Linked DNA regions of Jeotgalibacillus aurantiacus. The protein of the gene in region 1 interacts with the protein of each later gene in a pairwise test. Links are inferred from orthologs where the notes say so. Each region holds a gene or a part of one and is shown on either strand. Other genes may lie near its edges.

Region 1 (8,601 bases):
CATACGGGAAACGATCCCTTCTACCTGACCAACATAACCATAGACAATTCCGGCCTGCATCGCAGAAACGGTGCTTTTACCAATCACCGTATCCGGGCGGGCGATTTCAATACGCGGAAGCTTAGCTGCCTTTGAATACAGAGCTTCTGTTGAAATGCCAATACCAGGTGCAATGACACCACCCATATACTGACGGTTTTCATTGACGTAACAATAGGTTGTTGCTGTTCCAAAATCAACAATAATCAGGGAGCCGCCATGTTCTTTAATGGCCGCAACCGCATTGACAATCCGGTCAGCCCCTACCTCTTTTGGATTATCATACTTTATATTTAAACCGGTTTTCATTCCCGGTCCAACGACAAGCGGTTTTAAATTGAAGTACTTTTTACACATGCGCTCAAGCGGGAACATCACAGGCGGAACGACAGATGAAATAATGATCCCATCAAAATCAGAAAAAGAAAGGCCAACATGCTCAAACAGGTTTTTCACCAGCATGCCATATTCATCTTCTGTTTTATTCCGGTTTGTTTCCACGCGCCAGTGATGAAGTAATTCATCCTCCCGATACACCCCGAGAACAGTGTTTGTGTTCCCAACATCCAATACAAATAACATCTTTTTTCACCACACCTAAAGTATTCTACACACTGACCACATCATACCACATTTTATGGATTAGACAGGTAGAGAAGTTTCAGCCGGTTAAATTGCCTTGGGGTCGGTTATCTTATTTTATTTCCCGGGAAAGAACCGTATTTCGAAAAAGGCATAAATAGCAAAATCCGCGGTTCCAATATTGGAACCGCGGATCATTTGGCAGTTAAAACGCCTTAGTGATTATGATTTACGCTCTTCATCTGAAGAAGGTGGTGTTTCCTCGAGCAGCTCTTCAGAAGATTTTTCTTCAGGAGCCTTCTCTGAGGAAGTTTCCTCTGAATCAAGCTCTTTTGATTCTTCTGTCACGTCCTTACGCTCGCTGTCGCCATTTGTAGCGCCGGCGCCGTAGTCTCGCTCAGGAAGTTTCCCGTGATCAACAAGGCTCTTGATCTGTTCAGCATCAAGCGTTTCGATATCAAGTAACGTCTCAGCAATCAACTCAAGCTTGTCACGGTTCTCTGTAAGAATCGTTTTTGCACGCTCATAACATTCTTTAATAATGCGCTGAATCTCTGTATCAATTTCATACGCAATTTTATCAGAATAGTTTTGCTCACTGTTAAAGTCACGTCCGAGGAATACCTGTCCCTGCGACTGACCGAACTGAAGTGGTCCAAGCTTATCACTCATACCGAATTCCGTTACCATTCGGCGGGCAATTCCCGTCGCACGCTGGAAGTCATTGTGAGCACCTGTTGATACTTCACCAAAGATAATATCCTCAGCTACACGTCCGCCAAGCAGACCTGTGATCTTATCAAGAAGCTCAGGTTTTGTCATAAAGTAGCGGTCCTCTTTCGGAAGCATAACGGCGTAACCGCCTGCCTGACCACGAGGTACGATCGTTACTTTGTGAACCATATCGGCTTCATCAAGCACAACCCCGATGACGGTATGTCCTGCTTCGTGGAACGCCACAATCTTTCTCTCTTTTTGAGAGATGACACGGCTCTTCTTGGCAGGACCCGCAATAACGCGGTCTGTTGCTTCATCGATATCGCCCATATCGATCAGCTTCTTGTCCTGACGGGCAGCAACAAGCGCCGCTTCGTTCAGAAGATTTTCAAGATCAGCACCTGAGAATCCAGGTGTACGCTGAGCGATGGCTTTCAGGTCGATATTGTCAGAAAGCGGCTTGTTTCTAGCATGTACCTTAAGTACAGCTTCACGACCCGTAACATCCGGGCGATCTACGGTAATCTGACGGTCAAAACGTCCTGGACGAAGAAGTGCCGGGTCAAGAATATCCGGTCTGTTCGTTGCGGCAATCATGATGATTCCTTCGTTGCCTGCAAATCCATCCATTTCAACAAGAAGCTGGTTCAGCGTCTGCTCACGCTCATCGTGACCTCCGCCAAGTCCTGCTCCACGCTGACGTCCGACTGCGTCAATCTCATCGATAAAGATGATACATGGTGCGTTTTTCTTTGCATTTTCAAATAAATCACGTACACGTGATGCCCCGACCCCTACAAACATCTCAACGAAGTCTGATCCGGAGATCGAGAAGAATGGAACGCCGGCTTCTCCTGCCGCAGCACGCGCTAGAAGCGTTTTACCGGTTCCAGGCGGTCCGACAAGCAGAATCCCTTTTGGAATACGTGCGCCAACGTCTGTAAATTTGCGTGGATCTTTCAGGAAGTCTACAACTTCGACAAGCTCCTGCTTCTCTTCGTCTGCTCCTGCCACGTCTTTGAAACGAACCTTTTTCTTCTCTTCTGTATAAAGCTTCGCCTTACTCTTACCAAAGTTCATGACACGGCCACCGCCGCCACCCTGAGCCTGGTTCAGAAGGAAGAAGAATAAAATAAAGATAATGACGAACGGAATAATCGTCGTCAGAAACGTTACCCATCCGCTTGTCTCAGGTGCAGGAAGAACATTCACTTCTGTGCTGTTCTGCTGTGCTACCTCATCAATGGTTTCAAGTGTCGTGCTTTCAAACGGGATGTTTGTAAGGAAGTATTCTTCCTCTGCATATCCGTCAAGCTGCCCGCGAACATTATATACATTGCGGTCAGGCTGAATTTCAATTTCAGTTACATCTCCGCCTTCAAGAGCGTTGATAAATTCACCATATGTGAGTTCCTGGTTTGGCTGGTTTCCGTTATTAAAAAACCCAATAATCCCGATAATTACCAGGAAAATGATTAAATAAAAGATCGTATTACGAAATATCCGGTTCATCCCTTACCTCCTCCCACGGTCAAAGAAACTAATAACAATATTATCATAGTAAAAGAAAACGTGACAACCAATAAGCCTGCTTCAAACGCGCTCTGGTGCGCGTTTCGATTATTCTTCCGAATTCGTATAAATCTCAGGCTTTAACACACCGATATATGGGAGGTTCCGGTAACGTTCCGCATAATCCAGTCCGTATCCGACAACAAATTCATCCGGGACAATAAATCCAACATAATCAGCTTTAATATCTGCTTTACGGCCTGATGGCTTATCAAGCAGTGTCACAATTTTGATTGATTTTGCTTTACGGTATTTGAACAGATCCACCAGGTAGTGAAGTGTCAGACCGCTGTCAATAATATCTTCCAGGATTAAAATATCGCGTCCCTCAACTTTAGTGTTCAGGTCCTTAATGATCTTTACTTCACCTGAAGAAACAGTAGAGTTTCCGTAGCTTGAAACATCCATAAAATCCATCTCAAGGTAAACGTCCATACGCTTAATCAGGTCAGCCATAAACGGCATTGCGCCTTTTAATACGCCAATTGCCAGCGGATATTTATCCTGATACTCTTCTGTCAGCTCCGCACCAAGTTCTTTAATCTTGTCCTGAAGCTGCTCTTCTGTGTACAATACTTTCTCGATATCTTTATTTAACACGACCAATGTCCTCCTAAAAGATCCTAATAATAGATTAACGTATATGCAGCCGGCTCACCGTTCTCTTTCGACAGAGTACGCTTGCGAAGGGCCGGGACCCAAAGTATGGTTCCCTGAGAATCTGTGACGATCGGCCACACATCACGAAGGGGAAGCGGTACTTTACAGTCAATAAATACACGCGTTATCTTCTTCGATCCATTCCCGTCCGGCAGCTGAATTCTGTCTCCCGTTTTCCGGGTCCGAACCGTCAGCGGCCAGTGTACCGGTTCATCTATGTGATAAACATCACGAACCGAAATGGCAGGATGAACCGCTCCTTCCAGGCATTCAATTGTGCCGTCCGGAAGCTCCACCCGTTCTCCAGGCCTGATCACCATCTCGTATCCACCCTCTTCCAGTTCCCTATGTGAAGAAAACTGAAACGTCACGTCAGCATAAGACCGCGTGACTGTGAGCTTTTCCGGAAGATGAATCTGACCGGATGGATGAGGCTGTTCAATCAGCTGAAGAACCGCGCGAACATGCGCAGAAGATAAGGCTGTAGGTACTTTTGCATACAGATAATTTAATATTAGATGAATCACCCTTCTTTGTAAAGGAGGAGCCAAATCGGTAAAAGCAGTTAAATGAAGCACCAGCACCTCTTCATTTTGCCTGGTGACAACTTGATCAAACGCCTCTGTTGCCTGCTTCAAAAGAAACGCCTCATCCTCAGAAACCTCTTCAGTAAAGCGTCGAAAAGCATCATGGACAGATGGATTTTCTTTTTTTAACAAAGGCAGAAGATGGTTCCGGATCCGGTTTCTCGCATATGAATCCGTCGCGTTGGTCGGATCGATTTTTGGCGTCAGGTGATGTTGTTCACAATATTGTTCGATCTCTGATTTAGTGACAGCAAGAAACGGGCGGATCATCACACCCGAGCCAAACGGACGGCTTGGCGGTATGCCTGCCACGCCCTTTAATGTTGTCCCCCTGGTCAGTCGGAACAGCACCGTTTCAATCTGATCATCTGCATGATGACCAAGTAAGAGTACAGTCAGATTTCTTTTTTTCATGATGTCTTTAAAAAATGCATAACGCACATGCCGGGCTGCCGCCTGTGTCCCTCCCCCTGTCTCTGCCATGTGCTTTTTGACATCGGCTCTCAGGGAATGAAAGGGAATCTGGTGCGCGTGGCAATAGGCTTGAACAAATGCCAGGTCTTCATCCGCACTGTCCCGCAGGCCGTGATGCACATGGGCAACCTCCACTTTTTCCGGCCATGGGCTGTGCTGAAAAAAATGCAGCAGCGCAAGTGAATCCGGTCCACCCGATACGGCAATCAGCAGCCGCTCGTGTTCTATCGGGAAATGCTGATCCCGGCAATAACGATTAATTTTCGCGGTAAAATCGCTCATGTCTTGATCCTTCCCATCCTTTACAGTTACTTATCAGTATACAGGATGTGATCAGACATGTAGAATCATACCTCTATCCGGCGTTTCGCTTGAGCGGAATGGCAGCCCATTTCGGTACCTGATGATCAATCTTAATGGCCGCCACCGTCATATCATCTTCAATCGAGCCGCCTGATGACCGGACTGCCGCCTCCATGATGAGATCCGCTGCCGTCTGCGGATCATCCACCGTCAGTTCTGATATTTGACGGCGCAGCCACCTTTCTGGATTTTCGATCGTCCGTAAACCGTCCATGACGCCATCACTGACCATAAATAATAAATCGCCTGCCTTCAACTGATCCTCCAGTACATCCATTTCCATCTCCCTGAAAAAGCCGAGCGGCAAATTGCCCGCTTCAATCATCTTTATTTGTTTCCCACGCTTAATATAACTCGGAACAGAACCAACCTTTAAAAACTTGGCTTTTGCGTTTTGCAGATCAATCATGACGAGATCCACCGTGGAATAAGCATCATTCGTCCGCTTCACAGTCAAGATTGAATTGACTGATTTAATCGCCAGCTCCTCGTCAATACCTGCCTTCAGCATTTGCTGCAAAAGCCCGATTGTCTCTTCGCTTTCCCTTTTCGCCTTCTCACCATTACCCATCCCGTCACTGATCGCAACGGCATACTTCCCTTCATTTAACGGAACGGCCGTGTAACTGTCTCCTGACACCAGTCCTCCCCTGAAAGCAGCATGCGCGACGCCTACATTGACGTGAAATGCCTTTGCAGAACGGTACGTTGCAACGGTTCCTTCGTACGGTGAAGGCAGATCCGTTTTCTTATAAACGATAATGGTTTCTTTTAAAATAGAAGAAAGCATCGGCGCAATCAGCTTTTCACATTCCCCGTGCTCCTCTTTAAACGGCAGCATAATATCCAGGTCCACCTTCCCGTATTCCAGACAGTGAATCTCCACATGCTCCGCCTGAATGCCATAGCCCTGCAGCTCCTTCTTAATGGATTCCTCCTGTCCATCATGCTTTTGTATTTCACGCTGAAGCTCAGAAGCAAAGTCCTTCATCACATCCGACAGCCCGGACAGCTGTCTGGCCACAAACTGACTGCCCTCTTTCAGCTGTTCTTTCATCTGATCCTGTAAATGTAGATTCATCTGTTCATCCTCAAATTCCTTTTTCACCTGTTCAGATTTTACACAAAGTGACTCCCAGCCTTTATTGTCATTGTCCCTGTAGACGAGATCAGTCATCCATTCATACGTCCGGTCAAACTGGGACGCCCAGCAGAATTCTTTTTTGAAACACTGCTGGCACGTCCGGGCGGTCACTTTACTGATCATATAATCTGCTTCCGTCTGCGGATCCTCAGGCAGCGTCTCTTTGCACGAAAAGCTTTTTGACAGCTCGGCAAACATATCCGAAAACCGTTCCACCTTTTCAGCGGTCGCATCACGGACATTCAGGGCATACCGCTGCTGTTCTTCTATGTATTCATCGGATCCCGGAACGTGCCGGGCGATCGCCGTGATCCACTTTTTAGGCGTGACAAATAGCAATAGAGCCGTAACGGCAGACTCATACAACGACGCCTCAAGACGCAGTGTGTCCCCAATCATTAACCCGGTTAAAAGGGTGGCAAGCATCAGCCCGAGCGACACCCCCATCGCTCTACCTGATTTCAGGAGTCCTCCAAGTAAACCGGCCACAGCCAGCAGCGCCACTTCAGGCATATGGGCAAACGAAGACAAACAGAAGATCAGTCCCGTCACCACACCTGCGGTTGAGCCAACGAGCGCACCAGCAGCCAGTGCTGCAACGACCACTAAATAACGGGTCATCATATGGCTTACGGCAAACTCCCCTACCATCCAGCCGGTTAAACCAACAGCGATCGAGGCGGCGAATACAGCCAGCGCCACAAGCTCCTCATGTGTATAGGCCGCCTTCCTCCCCTTTTTTATAATGGTAAAGCTCTGCATAAAGATGAGTGCAAGCACCCCCGCAGCTAAAGCCTCAAGGGAAATCATCACCCCATCCACCCAGGTGAGCGGACCGCTCGTGAGGAGATAAATGGACTTTGCAACGGCCAACACCCCAGCCGCTGCCCCTGCCAGCACAAAACGCTGACGAAGCCTGTTTTTCAAAACAGCAGCTGTCATCCTGAACAATACGAGTGCGCCCGCCGTATACAAACCCATTTGCGGACTTAATGTAGAAGCACCTAAAATCAGACCAAGAAACACGGCAGCCGTCCGGCTTTTCTGAAAAAGCAGCACCACTGCGAAAAAAGGAAGCGCAAAAGGAGTGAACTGTGACATCACCACGGCCCGTCCAAGCATCAGACTGATGAGAATATGGACGGCTCCTTTCTCATAAAACCAGACAGCTAGTTTGCGGATTGCAAGCTCAGGCTGCCATTTTGCTTGCTTACGGGAACGGGCGAGTGACAGGGCGGTGGTCAGTTCGAAATTTGCTTCATGTACATTGGTCATTAATTTGTCCACTCCTCACATGATCTTTGCGGATTATTATAGAAGGAACATACATGGAGAGTTTGTCATAATGACAGAGGAGAACCTAAAAAGTGTTCGACGGATTCTTTACGTTCATGTGTGTATCAGACGGCACCTGAAACAATCCGACAAAGTTCAAAAAAATCATTGACACTTCTTTAGAGGCTATGTATTATATATCTTGTGCCTCATTTGAACGCACAGCATTTTCTAACATACGGCGGCGTAGCTCAGCTGGCTAGAGCGTACGGTTCATACCCGTGAGGTCGGGGGTTCGATCCCCTCTGCCGCCACCATAAGAGGCCCGTTGGTCAAGTGGTTAAGACACCGCCCTTTCACGGCGGTAACACGGGTTCGAATCCCGTACGGGTCATAATGGAAACACGATTCTCTGTTGAGGATCGTGTTTTTTTGTATCAATCGGACCGCACCCCATGCTTCACTGGCAGCGAAGCATGGGGTGTGGTCCCTTAATATTAACTTATGATTATTTTGTTAAAAGAGGACGGGCTTGGGGCATCCTACGCTTTCCGTGGCCGGGCGGTGAACCCGCTGTGCTTCGCACATCGGTTTCACCTGTCCCTTTCCGCCACAGGAGTCTTCGGATGCCCCAAGCCCTCGGTTGATTATATTTGTTTTTTAAGAGCCAGTCGTTGTTCTTCTGTTTAATTACATAAGGTATGACGCGAAATAGAAAGGTTGGTCAGGCGGGAAAGTATCGCGTCAAATAAAGGGTTTTGAGTTTCAGGATCACTTTGGCGAAGAGAAAAGTGGCTCTGTTTGGACACTCCCCCCTGAAAGCATCTGTTTTTCCGCACCAAAAAAGCACCCGGCTTTGGTGCCGCGCGCTTATGTGTCAGCTGAGCCGTTTTTGATCGGAAGGTGAATCCAGCAGGTGCCTTTTGTCGAGTTCAAGGCGAAGCTTTTCTGTTTCGAGGAGAAAATTCTCATGTTTCAGCTTCTCAAGCTCGAGCTGCTTGTCTATCGATGCGTTTTTCAGCTTCGCAAGGTTTTGAAAGTGATTGGTGATAATGCCTGCAAGCGGAATTGAGAAAATCATAATGATTGTAACCAGACCTGTCAATGTGCCTCACCCTTTCTTTCCCTCATTCTACCATACCGATTTTAATCAACGGCTGCTTTTTTCAGCGAGCTGTTTCATATGAT
Region 2 (5,049 bases), on another replicon or contig:
CCGCTGTCCTTCCTTCATTTTAGCATTTCCAAAATGAAAGGGAAAACAGCGGCACCTGCACACTTTTATTCAGTTATTCCCTGCAGGAGGGAAGCGTACGGTGAGTCTGAAGGTAAAATAATCATCGTTTCATCATTCACCGTTGTTTTATACGACTCGAGTGTTCTAAACAGCTCATAAAACTCAGGATCTTTTGAGAAGGCTTCATTGTAGATTCTGGCCGCCTCTGCTTCACCTTCCGCACGGATCACATCAGCTTCCGCGTTTGCTTTTGCCAGCAGCTCCCTGACTTCACGATCCGTATTCGCTTCGATCCGGTTTTTGTTCGCATCACCCATTGATAAGTATTCCTGAGCTGTTGACTGACGCTCAGAAATCATTCTTGTATAAACGGACTCCTCATTCGCCTCTGGAAGATTCGTCTGTTTCATCCGGACGTCAACAACTTCAATCCCGAACTGCTCCTGTTCAAGCAGTTCATTGACCCGCTCTGTTACACGGTCATTCAGGCTTCCTCTGGAAGAGTTTTCATCATTTATAATCTCATCATAATTCAATCGTCCAAGCTCAGACCGGACAACTGAATAAATATATTCTTCCATGCGGGATTCTGCATTGACCATGGTACCCGCATTCGAGATCATATTAATTGGCTCTGTAATACGCCAGACAGCGTAATTATCAATAATAATACGCTTTTTATCCATCGTGTTAATTTCCGCTTCAGATACATCATAGGTCATCTGATATTTAGGGAGTGTCGTGACGGACTGTACAAACGGAATCTTCGCGTGTAATCCCGGCTCTTCTATAATATTAACAACCTCTCCAAACTGACGAATCACCCGGTATTCTCCTTCTTTTACGATAAACACATTCAAAAGGGCAATGATCAGAAGGAAGATGAGAAGAAATGATATGATCCCTGCTTTACGGTATTTCTTCCAGTCAATATCAATATTTTTCTTAGTCTGTTTTGGCTTTTTATTAAAATCAAATACTTTATTCTGATCATTATTGTCCATTTGACGAACCCTCACTCTCTTCAGCAGGTGGCGGAACCGGCTGCTGACTGTCAGGCTGCAGTGGAAGGTATTTCAGCGTATCTCCATTATCATTCATGATGTAAAGCTTTGTTCCCGGGAGTACTTCTTCAAGCGTCTCCAAAATCAGACGCTGACGGGTGATCTCCTGATTGTTCTGATACTCGGCAAAGATTTCGTTAAAGATCGCAACGTCTCCTCGCGCCTGTTCGATCCGGGCTGCTCTTTCACCCTGGGCCCGGGATTCAATGGCATCCTTTTCCCCCTGCGCCTCGTTTACTTTCTGATTTCTATATTTTTCAGCCTCATTTTCTTTCGTGATCATCGTTTCACGTGCATCCGTTACAGCGGTAAATGCCTGACGCACTTCCTGGTTTGGCAGTTCCACGTCCTGCAGCTGGACTGCCTGAACGGAAATCCCTACCTCATACTTCTCCATCAATGATGCCAGCAGTTCCCGAACCTCTGCTTCAATTTCCGCTTTCCCTGATGTCAAAGCATCATCTATAGTAGAACTTCCAATAATACTCCGGATGGATGCGGACGTTGCATCGTATAAAACCTCGCGCGGGTCCTCCGCATTGAACAGGTAGTCACGAGGTTCAGTAATTTTCCACTGAACAACAAGATCCGTTAATACAATGTTTTCATCACCTGTAATCATCACGGTTTCTTCAGGAAATGATTGAATTTCCCCGCCTTCCTGTTCATAACCAAACTGCAGACTGAAGGTTTCCTTTGATAACACCTCCACCTGCTGAATAGGCCATGGCAGCTTGAACTTCAAGCCTGATTCGGTGATGGTTTCATTGGCTTCACCAAATGTTAAAACGAGTGCCTGCTCGGATTCATCAACGGTGTACCAGGATGTAAACAATATAATAAGAAGGATGACAGAACCAAACACAATCCCGATCCCAGCCATAATTCGTCTTATGCTCATCTCATTCTTCCTTTCTGTATGTATTGCCTATAATACGATTATGTAACAGAAAGGTTTCAGTAAAATGTCAAAAATGATGATGACTGGATAAAGGAATTACAGATTTTTAGAAAAAGACATGAAAAAAGCGTGAACGGGGTCTGTTCACGCTTTTTTCGGGGTTCCTTGGATGAAGGGGTTTTCACTTTGTATCTTATCAATTGAATATTAAGAAAATGTCTTAAAGATGTAAATTTAACGTAAAGAACGTTTAATTCCATTTATCCTGTTCAACTGGCAGATCAATCGTGAAGGTGGTCCCCTTTCCAACCTGACTCGTTGCCTGGATTTCTCCATGATGCACTTCTACTATATGCTTAACAATGGCAAGTCCCAGCCCGGTCCCGCCGGAGTTCCTGCTTCTTGCCTTATCCACTCTGTAAAACCGTTCAAAAATACGGGATATCTCCTCTTTTTCCATCCCAATTCCATTATCAATGACATGAATCAGCATTCTGTCACCGCGCCTTACCGTTTTGACTTTTATTTCGCCTTCATTGTAAGAATACGTAATCGCATTGTTTAGAAGGTTAATAAACACCTGCTTCAGCCGGTCAAAATCTCCCTCGATGACAGACTTCGGATCGAGCTCCAGTACAATGTGCATCTTTTTCTCTGCCGCACGCTGACCGATGACCATTTTTACCTCTTCAAGCAGATCTGACAGATTCACCTCAGATAGCGATAGCTTAAAGCCCTGCTGTTCGACCTTAGATAAGTCAAGCAGGTCCTGAATGAGCATTTGCAGACGATCACTTTCTTTCAGAATGATTGTCAGAAATGAATCAAGGGCGTCACGGTCATTCATTGCACCGTCGAGTAAGGTTTCAGTGAACCCTTTTATGGAGGTAATTGGTGTTTTAACCTCATGCGATACGTTTGCTACAAAGTCTTTTCTCATCTGCTCGAGCTTTTTAAGCTCAGAGATATCATGGAATACGAGCACAATGCCCTGCCACGCACTTCTTTCACCGATAATCGGAGCCCCGTAGATTTCGAGATGTCTTTTCGGGATCGTACTTTCGGTATAGACCTGTTTTCTGACGCGCTGCTCAGTCATGAAAACCTCTTCTGCGATTTCCCTGACACGCGGATCATGAAACACATCTTTATAACGCTCATTTAAAATTTCCTTCAAATCCATCTGAAAGAAGGATAAAAACGGACGGTTTACAAGCACAATATACCCCTGCTTATCAATCATGATGAGTCCGCTTCCCATATTTTCAATCAGAGTTTGAAGCCGGTCCTGCTGGACGGCCTGATCGTTGACCATCTCCTGAAGATTGCGTGCAAGAACGTTAATCGCGTTGCTCAGCATGCCCGTCTCATCAACACGGTCTTCAAAAGTCCTTGCTTTATAATTTCCTTTAGCGAGTTCAATCGCCACTTTGGTTGCTGATTCAATCGGCTTCGTATACTGACTTGTAATTCTGGCACCAAGGAAAATGATGATGAGCATTGCGATTCCAAGCGTAATGGAAAGGATGATCCAAATTTGTCTGTATACATCCCCAAGTTCATTAAAAGAGGTTGCCATGATCACATAGCCGCTCTCTCCTGCCGTCTCAACTGCCCCTGCATAATAAAAGGTCTGGTCATTCTGAGGATACTGAACAATTCCCTCCTCTTGATCAGGGAACGTTTGACTGATCTCCTCCAGGATCGTTTCATGATTCACCGTTTCCGATACCCCCATACCAGAATCGTAAATGATCACGCCCTCCTGATCTAAAATAGAGATCCTGGTATCCAGCACATCACTCAACTGATTAAAATCTGATAAATTCAGTTCTTCAAATGACGACTGCCGTTCCGTCTGGTCAATGACAATATCAACCTCACGCTCAAGCCTTGAATGCAAAGCGTTTAAATAATAGGATTTTACGAGCTCACCGATTAGAATGCCAAGGCCGATCAGCACAAGAAAAATGAGTGTGATAAGCGCAAAGAGAAGCCGTCCACGAAAGGATGAAATCTTCACGCTTCTTTTGGTTTCTCCATTTTATAGCCAAGGCCGCGAATCGTTTTGATGTAAACAGGCTTCTTTGTGTTTTCTTCAATTTTCTCGCGCAAATGACTGATATGAACATCTACAATCCGGGTATCACCGGCAAAATCATAATTCCATACAGCCTGAAGCAGTTGGTCCCTTGTCAGGACGCGACCCTTATTTTCGATCAGATAAACCAGCAATTCAAATTCCTTTGGCGTTAATTCAATCGGTTCATCCCTGAAAAACGCTTCGTACTGATCAGGATACACTTTTACCTCACCAATCGAATGTGATGGTTCTTCAGGTTCCGGCTGCTTTACTTCAGCATGTTTCGTTCTTCTTAAAATGGCTTTAACACGAGCAACCACTTCACGTGGACTGAAAGGCTTTGTCATATAATCATCTGCACCAAGCTCCAGGCCCAGCACCTTATCAAACTCATCATCCTTCGCTGTCAACATGATGATTGGAATATCCACATGCTCCTGACGCAGCTTTTTGCAGACCTCGATTCCATCCATCTTTGGCAGCATCAGGTCAAGAACGATCAGATCCGGCTTTCCTTCAAGCGCCTGATTGAATCCTTCCTCACCATCGAGAGCGGTCAGCACCTCATACCCGGACTGCTCCAGGTTATATTTTAGAAGTGTTACGATTGATTGTTCATCGTCTACTACAAGGACTCTTTTACTCATGTTAAACCTCCAGGAACTTAATTAACCCCTATATTTCGATCCATTCACCCAACTTTATTATAGTATAAACTGTTTCGGGACGCGATAAGGAATCTTTCAAGCTGCAAATTCAGTATTTATCGTCATTAAAAAAACTGTACCAACACTTTGATTCGTGTTGATACAGTCATGGCTGCCGGAATGAACCTGCACTTCATATCAAAATCTTATCCTAAAAGTTATCCAGCGCTGAGCCCTCGAAGCGTTCGAGTTTATGTGGCGGGCAGACGATCACGGTACCCTTCAATACAACATCTCCGCTTTCGTCAACTGCCTGTACCGCGATTTCAACTT

What was found.
Region 2: the proteins of ftsH (region 1) and hflK interact in binary tests that used the Escherichia coli proteins (3 or more experiments, as listed by UniProt). The link is inferred for Jeotgalibacillus aurantiacus from one-to-one orthologs.

The regions. Positions count from the first base shown.
Region 1 is NZ_JACNMS010000009.1:18,853-27,453, reverse strand. Bases 348-3,331 are described here. They hold ftsH (ATP-dependent zinc metalloprotease FtsH), read right to left. Parts: upstream 2,851-3,331; coding sequence 844-2,850; downstream 348-843. Other genes in these bases: hpt (hypoxanthine phosphoribosyltransferase), read right to left, coding at 2,959-3,331; H7968_RS17340 (type III pantothenate kinase), read right to left, coding at 348-621. In the rest of the region: more of H7968_RS17340, read right to left, coding at 1-347; more of hpt, read right to left, coding at 3,332-3,510; tRNA lysidine(34) synthetase TilS, read right to left, coding at 3,534-4,913; spoIIE (stage II sporulation protein E), read right to left, coding at 4,987-7,413; H7968_RS17305 (hypothetical protein), read right to left, coding at 8,291-8,518; H7968_RS17300 (DinB family protein), read right to left, coding at 8,564-8,601. UniProt on the Escherichia coli protein: Acts as a processive, ATP-dependent zinc metallopeptidase for both cytoplasmic and membrane proteins. Plays a role in the quality control of integral membrane proteins.
Region 2 is NZ_JACNMS010000004.1:139,097-144,145, reverse strand. What follows is about bases 1-2,996. They hold hflK (FtsH protease activity modulator HflK), read right to left. Parts: upstream 1,987-2,996; coding sequence 1,015-1,986; downstream 1-1,014. Other genes in these bases: pnpS (two-component system histidine kinase PnpS), read right to left, coding at 2,237-2,996; hflC (protease modulator HflC), read right to left, coding at 66-1,025. Also shown: more of pnpS, read right to left, coding at 2,997-4,003; H7968_RS13525 (response regulator transcription factor), read right to left, coding at 4,006-4,716; H7968_RS13520 (MaoC/PaaZ C-terminal domain-containing protein), read right to left, coding at 4,928-5,049.